DNA from 4 places in the Peribacillus sp. B-H-3 genome. Region 1 is predicted to be linked to each of the others. Evidence: riboswitches for the same ligand, from Rfam matches in the RefSeq annotation. Region 1 holds a riboswitch; each other region holds the start of a gene.
The links. Region 1 has a riboswitch for S-adenosylmethionine ahead of ACN6MY_RS08480 (YezD family protein). Riboswitches for the same ligand answer to the same signal wherever they lie in the genome.
Positions count from the first base shown of each region.

Region 1 (3,584 bases):
TTCACCGTAATTAGAAAATTCAATGGATAGCAGAGGGCGATCCGGCGGAGAAAGCGGTTTCACTTTATCTTTGTTTTTTATCGCATATGCCGTTTTTTCGCGGAGAAGTCCAGCCGCCTTCGCAGGAGTCAATGATTTTACCGCTGACCGGGAAATACTTTCTTTTACTGTAACAGTTGTGATATTTGGAATCAGCTGTTCAGCTTCAAATGCGGCCCTGTCATCTCCAGCCGACATGATTACTGGGACATCGTAATATCCGGCGACATATGCGTTAAATCCCAATTCACCAACTGGTGTATCATTAATAAAGAAATTCCTCACTCCAAAAATCATGCTATGGGACATAACCCCCTTCATTGCTGCACGTGCATGATACCCCACAAACATGGCTCCCGTATATGTATCATCGAGTCCCTGAACCATGGAAAACGGCTTTACATCTCCTGTAATCAACTGTGTTTCAGGATGGAGCCTTTCGATAAGCAAATTGTTCATCTTAGAGTGGCTGTCATTGACGACCACCTCATTTGCGCCTTCTTCAAAAGCAGCAGAAACTACACTATTTGCTTCATCCGTCATAATGAGCCGGCTTCGTTCATAATTGTGCTGAGAAGAGTCAACATGAGTATGGTCGGCTAGACCAGTGATTCCCTCCATATCGACAGACACATATAACTTCATCCCCAAATCCACTCTCCTTTTAAAATGTTATAATTTTCTTAAAATTATAAATTATAATACTATTTCTTGCAAACCAAATCTGGCTCTATTAATAGCATTAGCCTACAGAAAAAGCTGCTAACATGGGGTTTTTTCTTTCAGATAAAAAATTTCCAATCCCTGTCTTCATTACTTTATTATCTCGAAATAAAAATTGGTATCGCTTACATACCCTTTCGAACCAACAAAACCTATAAGAAAAAACTGAATTGCGCTTTCTTCTGCATGAAGCAAAAGGCTGTTTTCATAAACTTTGCTGCTATGTAACAAGGCGGTTAATTTCCTCTCCAGGATGCTCCAATCAAACCGGTTAACAATGGGCTCGCTTCACAGAACTCATTAAAAAACATTCATTAAGAAAAATTTCCAAACAAAAAAAAGAGCTGCCTTCCAGAGAAGGCGCTCCTTGTTCAATTCTTTCTTTCATTTTGTTTTTTGATGATTGGAAAACGCTTTTTCTCAGTGGTATCAATCTGTGTAATTTCTCCATCATGAACCGTAATCAGGATGGAGCCGAATTCCAATTCTTTAAGACTTGAAAGAATATATTTTATTTTTGATTCATCCATTTTCACGGCTCCCCCTTATGTATATACACACTTTTCACTCATTAGCCCATCACCTGCAGGTCCCCCGGGCAAGCATAAATCTGTTTTGTTCCTGATACTCCTAACCTGATTTCAGTCGGAATTCCTTCACGATTCAGCATTTGCAAAAGCCATGACTGAGCTTTACAGAGCAAAAAATAAACCCCTTCATATTTAAAGAAGAGGTTTATGCCTTAATAAGGTCTCTTCTTATCTCCCAGACTCACGCCTGCTGGAGTTGGCACAGTATTCTCCATGAATCTGCTGCCGAGGCTTCAAAGGGCCAGTCCCTCCACCTCTCTGGATAAGCTTTCAATGTAATATATTCAATTATCATCTTAATATTTACAATACTTATCAAAAAACTTGGTTTTTTAGATATTTACAGAATAAATCCGCAGCTGATTTTTGTCAATTTAAATTCACGGAAAAATCAGCTTTTTTCTTCGTTATTAATATTTTACAATCATGATAGTAAAATTCATATTACACATTTTTTCCCATCTTCCTCAAATATAAAGCAAATTCCCTTTAATTACCCATTAACTCTTTAGTGATTTATCTGTTTATCACTTTACCAAACTAAAATATTATTATATACTACTAAAGTAATAAAACATGTACTTATCTTTTTCCTTATTAACATATAAATGAACTCAGCAGAAAGGTCGATTATTATGCAAAATAAAAAATGGGGAATGTGGGTATTGGCTACATTCGTTATTGGAAATATGGTTGGCGGCGGGGTTTTTATGCTGCCCTCGAATCTGGCACAGCAATCAAGTTCCTTGGGATCTTCAATAGCCTGGGGCATTACAGGAATTGGCGTATTTTTAATTGCTTTAGTTTTTGGGAATCTGGCAATCAGAAAACCTGAACTAAAGGCAGGGCCCCAAAGCTATGCACAAGCTTTGTTTTCATCTTCCCCCAGAGCCGGAAGGGCAGCGGGGTACAGTATGGCATGGGGATATTGGGCGGCAAACTGGGCGGCCACTGCTTCTGTCATTATATCCTTCGCAGGTTATCTATCTGCATTCTTTCCAATTATGCAAAGCACTAAGCCGCTATTTGACCTGGGATCATCTACTATAGAACTGGGTAAGTTCATCACCTTTATGGTTTGCACAGTCATGTTATGGGGCATTCAAGCCATTTTGGCAAAAAACTTTAACAGCGCCGGCACAATGAATCTTACTACAACCATTGCCAAGGTGCTCGGCTTTGCGCTTTTCATTATCGTGACAGTTTTCATTTTTGATGCAGCCAACCTTGGAAACGGCAAGGCATTCATTGATGCAAAAGGCAATGTTCTCTCTCTGGGAAGCCAAGTGAATCATGCAGCAATCTCAACGCTCTGGGCATTCATCGGCATAGAATCAGCAGTTATGCTGTCAAACAGGGCCAAATCACAGCATGATGTTAAAAAAGCAACCATTATTGGCCTTATCGTCTCTTTAGTTATTTATGTAGGCATTACACTTCTCACGATGGGAGCATTGCCTCATGACCAATTAAGCCACTCTGAAAAGCCGTTAGTTGATGCACTAGAGGCAGCAATGGGACATCAGGGAGCCACCGTAATGGCAATCCTTGCACTTATTTCCCTTCTAGGTTCAACGATTGGCTGGATCGTTGTCAGCTCGGAGGTTCCCTATCAGGCTGCCAAGGATAAATTATTTCCTGCTTTTTTTGCCAAAACAAATAAAAAAGGAAGTCCAATCCGTTCTTTGACCTTAACCAATATCATGACACAGGTTTTCTTGTTCACTACCATTTCCGGCACAATAGGAAAAGCCTATAATTTTGTCATAGTCGTGGCTACACTAGCCTATCTGATTCCGTATCTGGTTTCTGCCATTTACCAGCTAAAACTTGTTATTACTGGCGAAACATATGAAACCATCAAAGGTTCACGCAAGCTGGACGGATTGATTACGATCCTTGCCCTTATTTATTCTCTATGGGTAATCAAATCAGGCACTGCAGATTTAAAAACATTTTGTTTAGGTATCGGGCTTTTTGTTTTCGGACTTATTCTCTATCCGGTCTTAATGAGAAAGCCTAAAACGAAATTGAATTAGCACTGTCATCCATTACAAAAATGCTCTGGGCTTTCATGCCAGGGCGTTTTTTTATGACATAAATTCACACTGCCCCATTTTGTGCCGTTTTGTTTGACGTTTTACTTAAAACCTTCTTTTATCTACCTTATGTTCTAAAACGTATCTTGCCTGTTTTTCAGCAAAAAAAAATGAATCTCCTCTTCATAAGGAG
Region 1 is NZ_CP183879.1:1,711,293-1,714,876, reverse strand. Features, by position in the region: gene ACN6MY_RS08485 (M55 family metallopeptidase) at 1-684, opposite strand, end outside; gene ACN6MY_RS08480 (YezD family protein) at 1,134-1,292, opposite strand; SAM riboswitch class I at 1,518-1,621, opposite strand; gene ACN6MY_RS08475 (amino acid permease) at 1,988-3,391, shown strand.

Region 2 (3,584 bases), 890 kb from region 1:
TGTACTGCAAGAACGACTTTACAGCCTGCCTAATGTAACAGTTCTAAAAAATGTTCAAACAAAAGAGATTACCGGAACTGATAAAGTAAACGGCATTTCCTACATTGAGCGGGATACAGGAACCGTTCAGCGGGTTGAATTAGAAGGTGTGTTTGTTCAGATTGGCCTTGTGCCAAATACCGACTGGCTAGGCGATGCCGTTGAACTCACTCGCTTCGGTGAAATTGTTGTTGATAAGCAAGGTGCTACAAACCTAGATGGAGTGTTTGCTGCAGGCGACTGTACAAATAGTGCATATAAACAGATTATTATTTCTATGGGATCAGGTGCGACTGCAGCTTTAGGCGCATTCGATTACCTCATCCGCAACTAATTACATGTAAGAAAGCCGTTTCGCTATCTGTTTGATAGCAACCGGCTTTCTTTTTTTTGCATACTGTAAACTTCATGGAATGCTCTGCATAAATCTGTAAAAGAAAAGGGATAAAGCCCAGAGATGGTTAATCATCCCTGTATAGGACGCAAATTATGTCAGTTGCATATTATCTCTCAGATAGGGGTTTATTATTCTAGGAACCCTAGAAAACGATATAGCATTATCACCATATAGACTGAATTACATATTGGGAGCTTAACGACTTTCCACCTTAAATTTTCCTGGCATTCTGCACACTTTAGCTTTGTTGAATAACATTCAAATAGGCTTTTTCGTAAAGAGTGTTGTCTTTTAAATGGGACGAGGTTAAATTTACTTTTTATGGTATTATATTTACAAGAGTTTATTCAGCCAAACTAGCAGGTTAGTTGCATATTATTTGAAAATGTCGGCGGTACCCCAAGAGGAAATACAATCTTAATTTGACAGAATCTTTTTGCAATGCTAATATTTCTAATTAATTAGATGACGAAAAGATGTTTAAACTCTTATTCAGAGAGGTGGAGGGACTGGCCCGTTTGAAGCCAGGCAACCATTCAATTTGTCTTATTGGAGAAGGGGCTAGTTCCTGCAAAGCGATTGAGGCTTTGAGAAATAAGAGAGGTTACTGGCAAATAAGGCCTCTCTATTTATAAATGAAAAGGTTTTTATTTTTTACTACAGGATTTTGATTCCGTTATTTTCCCATAAAAACTTAATAAAGAATGCATCAGGTGCTGTGCAAAGTCTTGCTCAGCTTAAAAGGGAAGTCCGGTGAAATTCCGGCACGGTCCCGCCACTGTAAAGGAGAGCGACTTATCCGTTTACCACTGTTTCTGGAATGAAATGGGAAGGTGATAAGAGCGATGATTCTAAGTCAGGAAACCTGCCTGTTGTATGCACTTGTACTCTACGGACGATAGGGAAGTGATTATACGTGTTGAGAAAACCAGAAGGTCTCAACTCTAGTTAACGATGCGTAAAAATCTCCCTTTTCTACTAATAGGGAGATTTTTTTAGTTGAGGTCAAATTCATATAAGAAGGAGTTGTGTTTAAAAGATGAGCAAGGTTAAAAGTTCTAATTTAGGTTATCCAAGAATCGGTGAAAATAGGGAGTGGAAAAGAGTGATTGAACGGTTTTGGGCTGGGAAACTCGAACAAGAGGATTTCTTGGCACAAATAGAGGGTATTCGTCTTAACCATCTGTGTAAACAAAAAGAAAAAGGCATTGATCTTATTCCTGTTGGTGACTTTAGCCTGTATGATCATGTGCTCGATACGGCTATGATGTTCGGGTTAGTTCCCAAGCGATTTGAATACAGTGGGGGGAAAGTACCGCTTAAAACATACTTTGATATCGCACGAGGGACAAAAGAGGCCGTTGCTTCTGAAATGACCAAATGGTTTAATACCAACTATCACTATATTGTTCCGGAGCTTGAAGATGCAGTACCTGCTCTTGTTGATAATCGACCTCTCCATTTCTATAGAGAAGCCAAACAAAAATTAGATATTGAAGGTAAACCTGTGATACTAGGGCCTGTTACATTTGTAAAACTTTCAAAAGGTTATAACAAGGATGAGTTTAAAACGGTCATTGAGTCATTTATCCCCCTTTATTCGGAGGTACTCCGTGAATTACAAGAAGAAGGTGTACAGTGGATACAAATCGATGAGCCTATTTTGTCTACGACCCTATCTAAAGAAGAGGTTGCGTTATTTCATCATGTTTATGCCAGATTACATAAAGCAGCACCTGATATACGGGTGATCTTACAAACCTACTTTGAAGGTATCGACCATTACGAAGAAGTCATTTCCCTGCCTGTTCAGGGAATTGGACTTGATTTTGTACATGACAATGGACAGAATCTCACTTCTATACAGATGTATGGTTTCCCGAAAGACAAGGTACTCGCAGCTGGAGTCATCAATGGCCGAAACATCTGGCGTGCAGATCTTGATAAAAAATTTTCCCTTTTAAAAGAAATTGAGTCCTATGTTTCTAAAGAACAGTTGATTATACAGCCATCTTCAAGCCTGCTGCACACACCTGTGACAGTGAAAAATGAAGTAGGTCTTGAAGTGATATTGAAGGAAGCCTTATCATTTGCTGATGAGAAATTAAGTGAAGTGAATATTTTAATGAAAGGGATACAAAACGGAAAAGACAGTATCCAAGAAGAGATCTCATCCAGTCAGAATGCGATCTTGTTGTTAAATGAGCTGTCATCAAAAAATAGGCTGGAAGTTAACGAAAACATGGCGAAGTCACAAACATTAAAAATAGAACGCAAGGCATCATTTCAGGAACGCCAAATCATTCAAGAGAAGTTTTTTCAACTTCCTCTTCTGCCAACCACAACGATTGGCAGTTTTCCTCAAACTCAAGCAGTGAAAAAACACCGTTTACAGTGTCGGAAGGGGGAAATAAGTAATCATCAATATGATAGCTTTATTAAAGAAGAAATTCATCGGTGGATTAACATCCAAGAAAAAATTGGATTAGACGTCTTTGTCCATGGTGAATTTGAACGTACAGATATGGTTGAGTATTTTGGTGAAAAACTGGATGGATTTCAAATGACCACATTAGGATGGGTTCAATCCTATGGATCTCGTTGTGTAAAACCTCCAGTTATTTATGGTGATGTGTCTTATCGTGAACCAATGACGCTTAAAGAAACCTTGTATGCCCAGTCACTAACAGACAAACCCGTGAAAGGAATGCTGACGGGACCCGTCACCATATTGAATTGGTCATTTGTAAGAGAAGATATTCCACGCGATGAAGTCGCCAATCAAATCGCTCTTACTCTTCAAAAAGAAGTGGAAATTCTAGAGAGAAGTGGAATCCATATGATCCAAGTGGATGAACCAGCTCTGAGAGAAGGACTGCCATTAAAACAGGTAAAATGGGATGACTATCTTCATGCTGCGGTTTATGCTTTTAAACTTGCCACAGCGTTTGTCAAAAACGAAACCCAAATTCATACTCATATGTGTTACTCAAACTTTGAAGATATTATGGATACCATTCGTGCACTTGATGCAGATGTCATTTCAATTGAAACCTCAAGAAGCCATGGTGAATTGATTCAAGTATTTGAAGAAAATACGTATGACAAGGGGATCGGACTTGGCGTCTATGATATTCATAGTCCCCGA
Region 2 is NZ_CP183879.1:2,599,363-2,602,946, forward strand. Features, by position in the region: gene ahpF (alkyl hydroperoxide reductase subunit F) at 1-373, shown strand, start outside; SAM riboswitch class I at 922-1,037, shown strand; cobalamin riboswitch at 1,131-1,324, shown strand; gene metE (5-methyltetrahydropteroyltriglutamate--homocysteine S-methyltransferase) at 1,476-3,584, shown strand, end outside.
Region 2: it holds a riboswitch for S-adenosylmethionine, as region 1 does, so the genes downstream of both, metE (5-methyltetrahydropteroyltriglutamate--homocysteine S-methyltransferase) here and ACN6MY_RS08480 (YezD family protein) in region 1, are expected to answer to the same signal.

Region 3 (3,584 bases), 1.5 Mb from region 1:
TTTCTTTTCCATTCTTTGTACAGCTTTGTCGAGATACTTAACGTTAGGGTTAAATGCTGCAGCAATTTTAAAATGGGATTGCTGCCCAAGGCTTTGCCCCGAAAACGATAAACCCTCATTGAACTGCTTGACGAGGCTGATCAAATCGAAAGAAGAAAGGTCATAAACAGAAGTAGCTCCCGGAAAATCGCCAATTTTGGACGGATCGCCAGTCACAACAAGCAGTTCATTCAGCCCCAGCGTTTGGAGTCCCATCAAATGAGACTGCAGGCCAATCAGGTTTCTGTCCCTGCAGGTCAGATGTATCAGCGGATTGGCCCCCATCTGGTTTTTCAGCATTACACCAAGAGCTGCATTGCTTATTCTCGGCGTTGCGAGCGAGTTGTCAGCAAGGGTAACGGAATCAGCACCTGCATCCAAAAGTGCCTTAGCTCCATTCATAAAAGGTTCAATTCCGAGCTTCTTTGGCGGGTCAAGCTCAACGAGAACCGTCCGTTTTCTTTTAGCCAGCTGGTGCAGTGCTGGTGTTTTATCATCAGTTATCTCGATGATTTCTATCTTTCTGGCCTTAATTTCTTTTTGTGTAACAGGAGGGATAATGCCAAGCTTCTTTTTTACTTCCGCAATATGAAGTGGAGTTGTTCCGCAGCATCCGCCAATTACTGCTGCCCCCTGTTCCCTGAGCTTTAAGGCACTTGAGCCAAAGTATTCCGGCACGGCTTCATATATCAGCCTGCCATCGATATATTCGGGGAGGCTTGCATTCGGATAAACGGATATCGGCGTGCTCTTCATAAGGGGAACTTCTTCTAGGGAGCGGATCATATGATGCGGTCCAAGCCTGCAGTTTATGCCTGCAACATCAGCACCCAGCTGTTCAATTCTTTGAAATGCTTCATTTAAATGAATGCCGTTTTGCATGTATCCAATTTCATGCAATGTAACATTGGAGATGATAGGAAGATCTGTTTCTTTCCTGGCAATCGGCAGCACGGTTTCCAGCTCTTCGAGGTCATAAAAAGTTTCAAGAATCAGACCATCAGGCCCTTCCATAAGAATACTGTAAAGCTGCTCACGAAAGCTGCGTTTTATCTCCTCCATGCTAAGATCATTTTTCCTTATGCTCCGCAAAGCCCCAATCGTTCCAAATACAAATGCTTTTCCTTCCGAGGCCTTCCTTGCGATTGCAACTCCATTGCGATTAATGGTGCTTACTTCATCTTCAAGGCCGTACCGCTTCAGTTTATGATAGTTTGCACCGTAGGTATTGGATTGCAGAATATCGGCCCCAGCTTCTAAATAGGCCCTGTGAATAGTTTCTATTTGGCCGGGTTCAGTAGAATTAAGCTCCTCATAGCAATGATCAATTCCATGGGAATACAGCAATGTTCCCATGGCTCCCTCCCCGATAAGCACCCGTTTTTTCAGCTCGCTCCGGAAATCCATATGACACCTTCTTTCAATATTTGTGTGTAATTAATAAGTGCTTACTGTATACTTGGCTGTTGCTCTCCGCTAAAGGTTGGAAGACTTCCGAGGACGCGCTGCTCCCCCGTGAATCAAGCCCATCCATTCCAATAATAAAGTGCAGGAATTTGCAATGAACCATAACAATGGTCTTCGAAAATAAAATAAAAACAGGCCTTCTTGGAAGAAGGCCTGTTTCAAACATTCTCCTCATCTATCAAGCTTCTGCTTGCTGGATTTAGCACCATGGCAATATGCCGGTTGCTGAGGCTTCATGGGGCCAGTCCCTCCACCTCTCTCGATAAGATATGTAATTTTAATATTCAAAAAAATTAATTACATTTAATTTACATGATTAAGCAGCCAATTTCAAGGCTTTATGGAAAATAGTATGTATATCCTTCTAAAAAACCAGGCACTATACCCGCTCCTGCTCTTTTCTGCTTCTGGCCATCGCTTAACCTTACTATCCCTGTGAGCACATCAGGGGAAGTATTAAAGACAAAAAAACTAAAAAAATCAGCACCATGTTTACCAAAAGCTGCAGAAGTGAATAACAAAACTATAATTGCAAGGAGAAAGGAGGCATTTTTTTGATTGAAATTTTAGCTAAGCAATTCCGCAGGCCAGACGGACTATTAGGAAGGCTTGCCGGAAAAATAATGCTGTTCGAAAACCGCAGGATTAACCGCTGGACCATTGACCTATTGAATATAAAGCCCGGGGATTATCTTCTTGAGATTGGATTTGGGCCAGGATATGCGATAAAGGAAATTTTTCGCAGGCACCATAATGTGAAAATAGATGGAATTGATGTCTCAGTGTCCATGACTAAGGAAGCAGAAAAGAGAAATTCAAAAAATGCAGAAGAAGGAAGGCTTCAGCTATACAGCGGGGATGTGTCAGATTTCAAACAGGATTTATACAGATACGACAAGGTTTTTTCTGTTAATAACTATCCCCTTTGGAAAAATCCCAAGAAGGAATTAATCAGGATTCACCATTTGATGAAGGATGGAGGAACCATCGCCATCACTGTACAGCCAAGAGAGGAAGACGCTTCCCGGGAAAAAGCCCTGTCTCATGCCATAGAAATTGAACAAGCACTCTTTCATGCCGGATTCCGCAGCATCTCTGTTAAGTTCAAGAAAATCCGCCCTCAATTAACGGTATGTGTTACTGCCCATTGCAAAAAGAATTAAAAAAATTCAAGGTGTTATAAGAGCTCACTGATTTTAACGGAATCGCTGAGCTCTTGTCCCTTAAACAAACTTTATCTTAGAGGAATATTAAGAAAGCCTTTTTTTCAGCTTTTTCTTCCAGTCTTCTGCAAGTCCTTCTGCGGAAATCAGTTCCTCTGCGGCTGCCAAGCCTCCCTCCTGGTGCAGAAGGATTCTGGATGCCTTTAACACGGTAATTGGCTTTTGTGCGCGGTGCAGTAAAGTTATATCATCATTTTGATTGATTGTGCCAGCATCAATCATTTTTGCAAAATAACCTGTATAGCACGTGTCCAAAATGCGCTTTAAGAATTGAGGTTCTTTATTGAAATAAGAAATCGTGGAGCATGGCACCCTTCCTTGTGTTACCTGGACTGCAGCACTGCTGCCAATTCTGAAAATATCACCGATGCATACTTCTTCTTCCTTCATTCCATGAACGGTCAGATTTTCCCCAAAAGCAGGCATCGTAATGGTTTTCTGGAATTCTTCCTCCCATCGGGAATAGTGTTCTGCAGGGTAAAAGCATACAGCGCGTTCAGGTCCGCCATGGTACACCGGATTGCCTACTCCGTCCCCGGAAAATCCATTTACACCGAGTTGCGCTTTTTCTGTTTTCAGTTTTTTTATGGCTGTTTTGATATTCATTCCGCTGAATACCTCATCCTGCGGTTTTCCTATTTGAAGCGATACAATGCTCCCTTGCATTAACATTATATTTCATCCTCTCTGTGTAAGCATCTCACATCTCTTTTAGTGAATACATCCGATAGAATCGCAGCCGATTTTGGAGATTTTTTAATATGCAGTCCCCTCTATGTAAGTATACTAAAGCTTGCCGCCTTAAAATACAGCTCATGGTGTATTCGTGACAGGGCAGTGGTCTTATGGTATTCT
Region 3 is NZ_CP183879.1:3,188,889-3,192,472, forward strand. Features, by position in the region: gene ACN6MY_RS15815 (bifunctional homocysteine S-methyltransferase/methylenetetrahydrofolate reductase) at 1-1,446, opposite strand, end outside; SAM riboswitch class I at 1,675-1,775, opposite strand; gene ACN6MY_RS15820 (class I SAM-dependent methyltransferase) at 2,061-2,669, shown strand; gene ACN6MY_RS15825 (MOSC domain-containing protein) at 2,757-3,401, opposite strand.
Region 3: it holds a riboswitch for S-adenosylmethionine, as region 1 does, so the genes downstream of both, ACN6MY_RS15815 (bifunctional homocysteine S-methyltransferase/methylenetetrahydrofolate reductase) here and ACN6MY_RS08480 (YezD family protein) in region 1, are expected to answer to the same signal.

Region 4 (3,584 bases), 1.3 Mb from region 1:
AATGATCTCAATTGGACATAGGGCTATTTTTTGAATAAACTGAATATTAAGTGAGATTTCTCAGGTTTATATGCATAAATGAAAAATACAATTAAGCTGAAAGCAGGGGAGAAGGATATGGAAAAAGCATTGGTACTTGGCGGCACACGTTTTTTTGGAAAGCGGCTAGTAAGCGCTCTTTTGGAAAAAGGAGTGGATGTTACGGTTGCCACAAGGGGTAAAAGCAAAATTTCTTTTGGAGATAAAGTTAAAACTATTTCCTTTGACAGAAATGATGAAAACAGCTTTTTCAGTGCCTTCAAGGATGGCAAGTGGGATGTTGTTTTTGATCAGATTTGCTATACAGCTAAAGATGCCAGGGAAGCAATCAGTGTTTTTGCTGATAAAACAGAACAGTACATATTCACGTCTTCCATGTCAGTGTATGAGTTTTCAGAAGAAATGCTTTCTGAAGGTGATTTTGATCCTTATCATTATAATATTCCGCAAGAACACCAAGATGTTTCTTATGGCGAAGGTAAGAGGCAGGCAGAATCGGTGTTTTGCCAGGAAGCCCCATTCAAAACCGTTTGTGTCAGGTTTCCTATTGTACAGGGAATGAACGATTATACAAATCGGCTAACCTTTCATATTGAAAGAATTGAGGCAGGGAAAGAGATATATTTCAGTAATCCTGAAGCCGCTATTTCTTTCATAACAGAAGAAGAGGCTGGGGAATTTCTATGCTGGGCCGCAAATGCTGGGATTGAAGGCCCAATTAATGCAGTTTCAAACGGCCATCTTACACTAAGGGAAATGCTGGGGCTTATCGAAAACGAAACTGGAAAAAGCTTCATTTTTGCAGATGAAAAAAATCAAGATAATGAATCACCTTATAATTTACCTGTTACATGGGTAATGAGCAATAAAAAAGCAAAAGAACTAGGATTTGCATTTACTGATGTCAATGTGTGGCTGCCGGGGCTAATTCATGATGTGCACCGAAAATAAATAAGTACATGAAAAAAGCCTGATTTCTCAAAAAAAAGGAGATTTCCGGCTTTTTTTAGGCTCTTTTTTTATAGATTGCTGTTATTTGAGGAGTTCTTTGATGCGATTGCATTTTAAATTCGGGTCTATGGTGCAGAAATCAGCCGCCCTGTTGCAGCAGAAAAATTGTATGAAAACAGCCTTTTTATATAAAGGCCAACAAGGAAATCGCAGCAGCCTCGCGGTTTATGAAGGCTATTTTTGAGTAGTAAAATTTACAGAATAAAAAGTCCTGCCAAAAAGTATTGACAGATGAATGCCGTGCTTTTATTATAAGGAATGTAAAAGCGCATACTAAGAAATTCCAAAAAGCAAAGGGGTAAAATATAATGGCATTCGAGTTAGTCTTTAATATTATATATATGCTTTTTTCTTCTAACAAAGATAAAAAGAAATAATATAATACGGGATTTTCTCCTCAAACAATCAAGACAAAGAGAATGAAGATCAAAGAAAGCAAATCTTTATTCTTTACTTAGTGAAGATGTTTTCCCTTTGCTGCCGCTTTCAAGAAAAGCAAAAACATAAGAATTTACTGCTCCATAATTTCATACCGGCTTATCAAGAGAGGCGGAGGGACTAGGCCCTGTGAAACCTCGGCAGCGGACTCCTTTATAGAGTACTGTGCCAATTCCAGCAAGCGTATGCTTGAAAGATAAGAAGAGAATATCATTGTGCATCCGCCTCTTCTTACATTTTGTAAGAAGAGGCTTTTATTTTGGCACCAAGACTGCATTACATGTAATACAGAGAAAGGAGCTGGAAACTCTATGGCTAACCAAACAGCAGAAGCGAGGAAAAGCTGTTTGATTGATACCTTGATCAATCATGGAATATATAAGAAAAACAACGTACATTTATTTCAGCTGACACTTTTGGAACTCGAAGATGAATATGCTAATATTATTGGGAAAAGTGCAGAATAACGGGCTCAATGGGAACATGCCTGTTTTACTGTACCACTATAAGTTGGCACAGTAATAAATGTTGTGTTTTCAGTAAATTGGAACCCTGCATGTAGAGATGTGGAAGTGTTTTTGCAGGAATTCAGTTATTTAACGCGCGTTCCTCCTATGTTTTTGACTCCTTAAGGCCTCGTTGAACCAATTCCCATTACTCCCCGCCACTTGTCATATTTCTTGGGATAGCCTAATAGGTCAGTTATTTCAGCAATTCTATTCCTTCTTTTCCCGTCGTTTATGGCAAGACAGATTCAACAAGGTTAAATCAACACAGGTTAATCTGTGTAGGCAAGAGCAATTAAACTAAATGGAAGAGGTGTATTAAATAATATCCAAGGAATGAAAGCAAGAGGGATCCTATTAAACCAGCTGCGAAAGAAGGAAGCCCTAACCGCTTGAATGCTGAGAGATCAACACTAAGACCGAGACCTGCCATTGCCATTGCAATAAGCATATAAGCCGCCAAAACAGCAAACCTTGATATATAATCAGAAAAAATCCCTAATGTATGGACGGAGCTTGCGGCTATAAAGCCGATAATAAACCATGGTACAGGGAGTTTTCTCCAGTCTCTTTTACTCTGTTCAGGAGCTTTGCTTTTCATAAAAAATCCGATCAGAAGAGCAACAGGAACGAGTAATGCTACCCTGGTCAGTTTAACGATGACAGCTAAATCTACAGCATTCTTTCCCGCAGGGGCGGCTGCAGCAATAACATGGGCAATTTCGTGCAGAGTGCTGCCGGCAAATATTCCATAAGCATGAGGTGAGAGGCCTAGTACTGGATAAAGTAAGGTATAAATCAAAGTAAAAATGGTGCCTAAAATGGCAACAGTAGCTGCTGCTATGGCAGTTACCTCATCTTTTGCTTTAATTTGGGCCGCGATTGCAACTACTGCAGCAGCACCGCATATGGCTGTTCCGCAAGCAGTCAGTACGGCAAGCTCCTTCCCGGCTTTGAACCACCGTGACAGCGAGTATACAGCGGCTAGCGTGAAAGCAATATGTATTGCAGCAAGTAAGAACACCATTGGCCCTGCATGCAGGATATCTGCCAGGTTTAATCTCATGCCGAGCAGAATGATTCCGGTCCGGAGCAATTTTTTGCTTGAAAAATTGGTCCCTGCTCTAATATTTGGAGGAACTGCAGCGGACGCCCTCCAGAGGACCCCAATCAGTATGCTAATGACTAATTGTCCTAATATACTCAAAAATGGAAGCTGCGATAAGTATTTCGCAGCTATGGCAATAAACAGGGTTAGCCCTATACCCAGGAAAAAACCTGAGGTGCTTCGGCCGTATAATTTTTTCAATAGTGTCCACTCCAAACAGATGTTTATAAGTATACTGTAAACGTATTAGTATCATAAGTTAAATATATTTAATCTATAGTAATCATTAAAAAAACTAATGATAAAATAAAATGAAGGGAGGAACTGCAATGATTACAGAATCCATGAAGGTTTTTACAGCTGTGGTTGAACTAAGGAATTTTTCCAGGGCTGCAGAGCTTTTGAATTTATCTCAGCCAAGTGTCAGTGTTCATATTAAAAACCTTGAACATGAAATGGGCGCCAAGTTAATTCAGCGTTCA
Region 4 is NZ_CP183879.1:3,010,250-3,013,833, reverse strand. Features, by position in the region: gene ACN6MY_RS15015 (NAD-dependent epimerase/dehydratase family protein) at 118-990, shown strand; SAM riboswitch class I at 1,585-1,691, shown strand; gene ACN6MY_RS15010 (Fur-regulated basic protein FbpA) at 1,800-1,955, shown strand; gene ACN6MY_RS15005 (YeiH family protein) at 2,290-3,318, opposite strand; gene ACN6MY_RS15000 (LysR family transcriptional regulator) at 3,432-3,584, shown strand, end outside.
Region 4: it holds a riboswitch for S-adenosylmethionine, as region 1 does, so the genes downstream of both, ACN6MY_RS15010 (Fur-regulated basic protein FbpA) here and ACN6MY_RS08480 (YezD family protein) in region 1, are expected to answer to the same signal.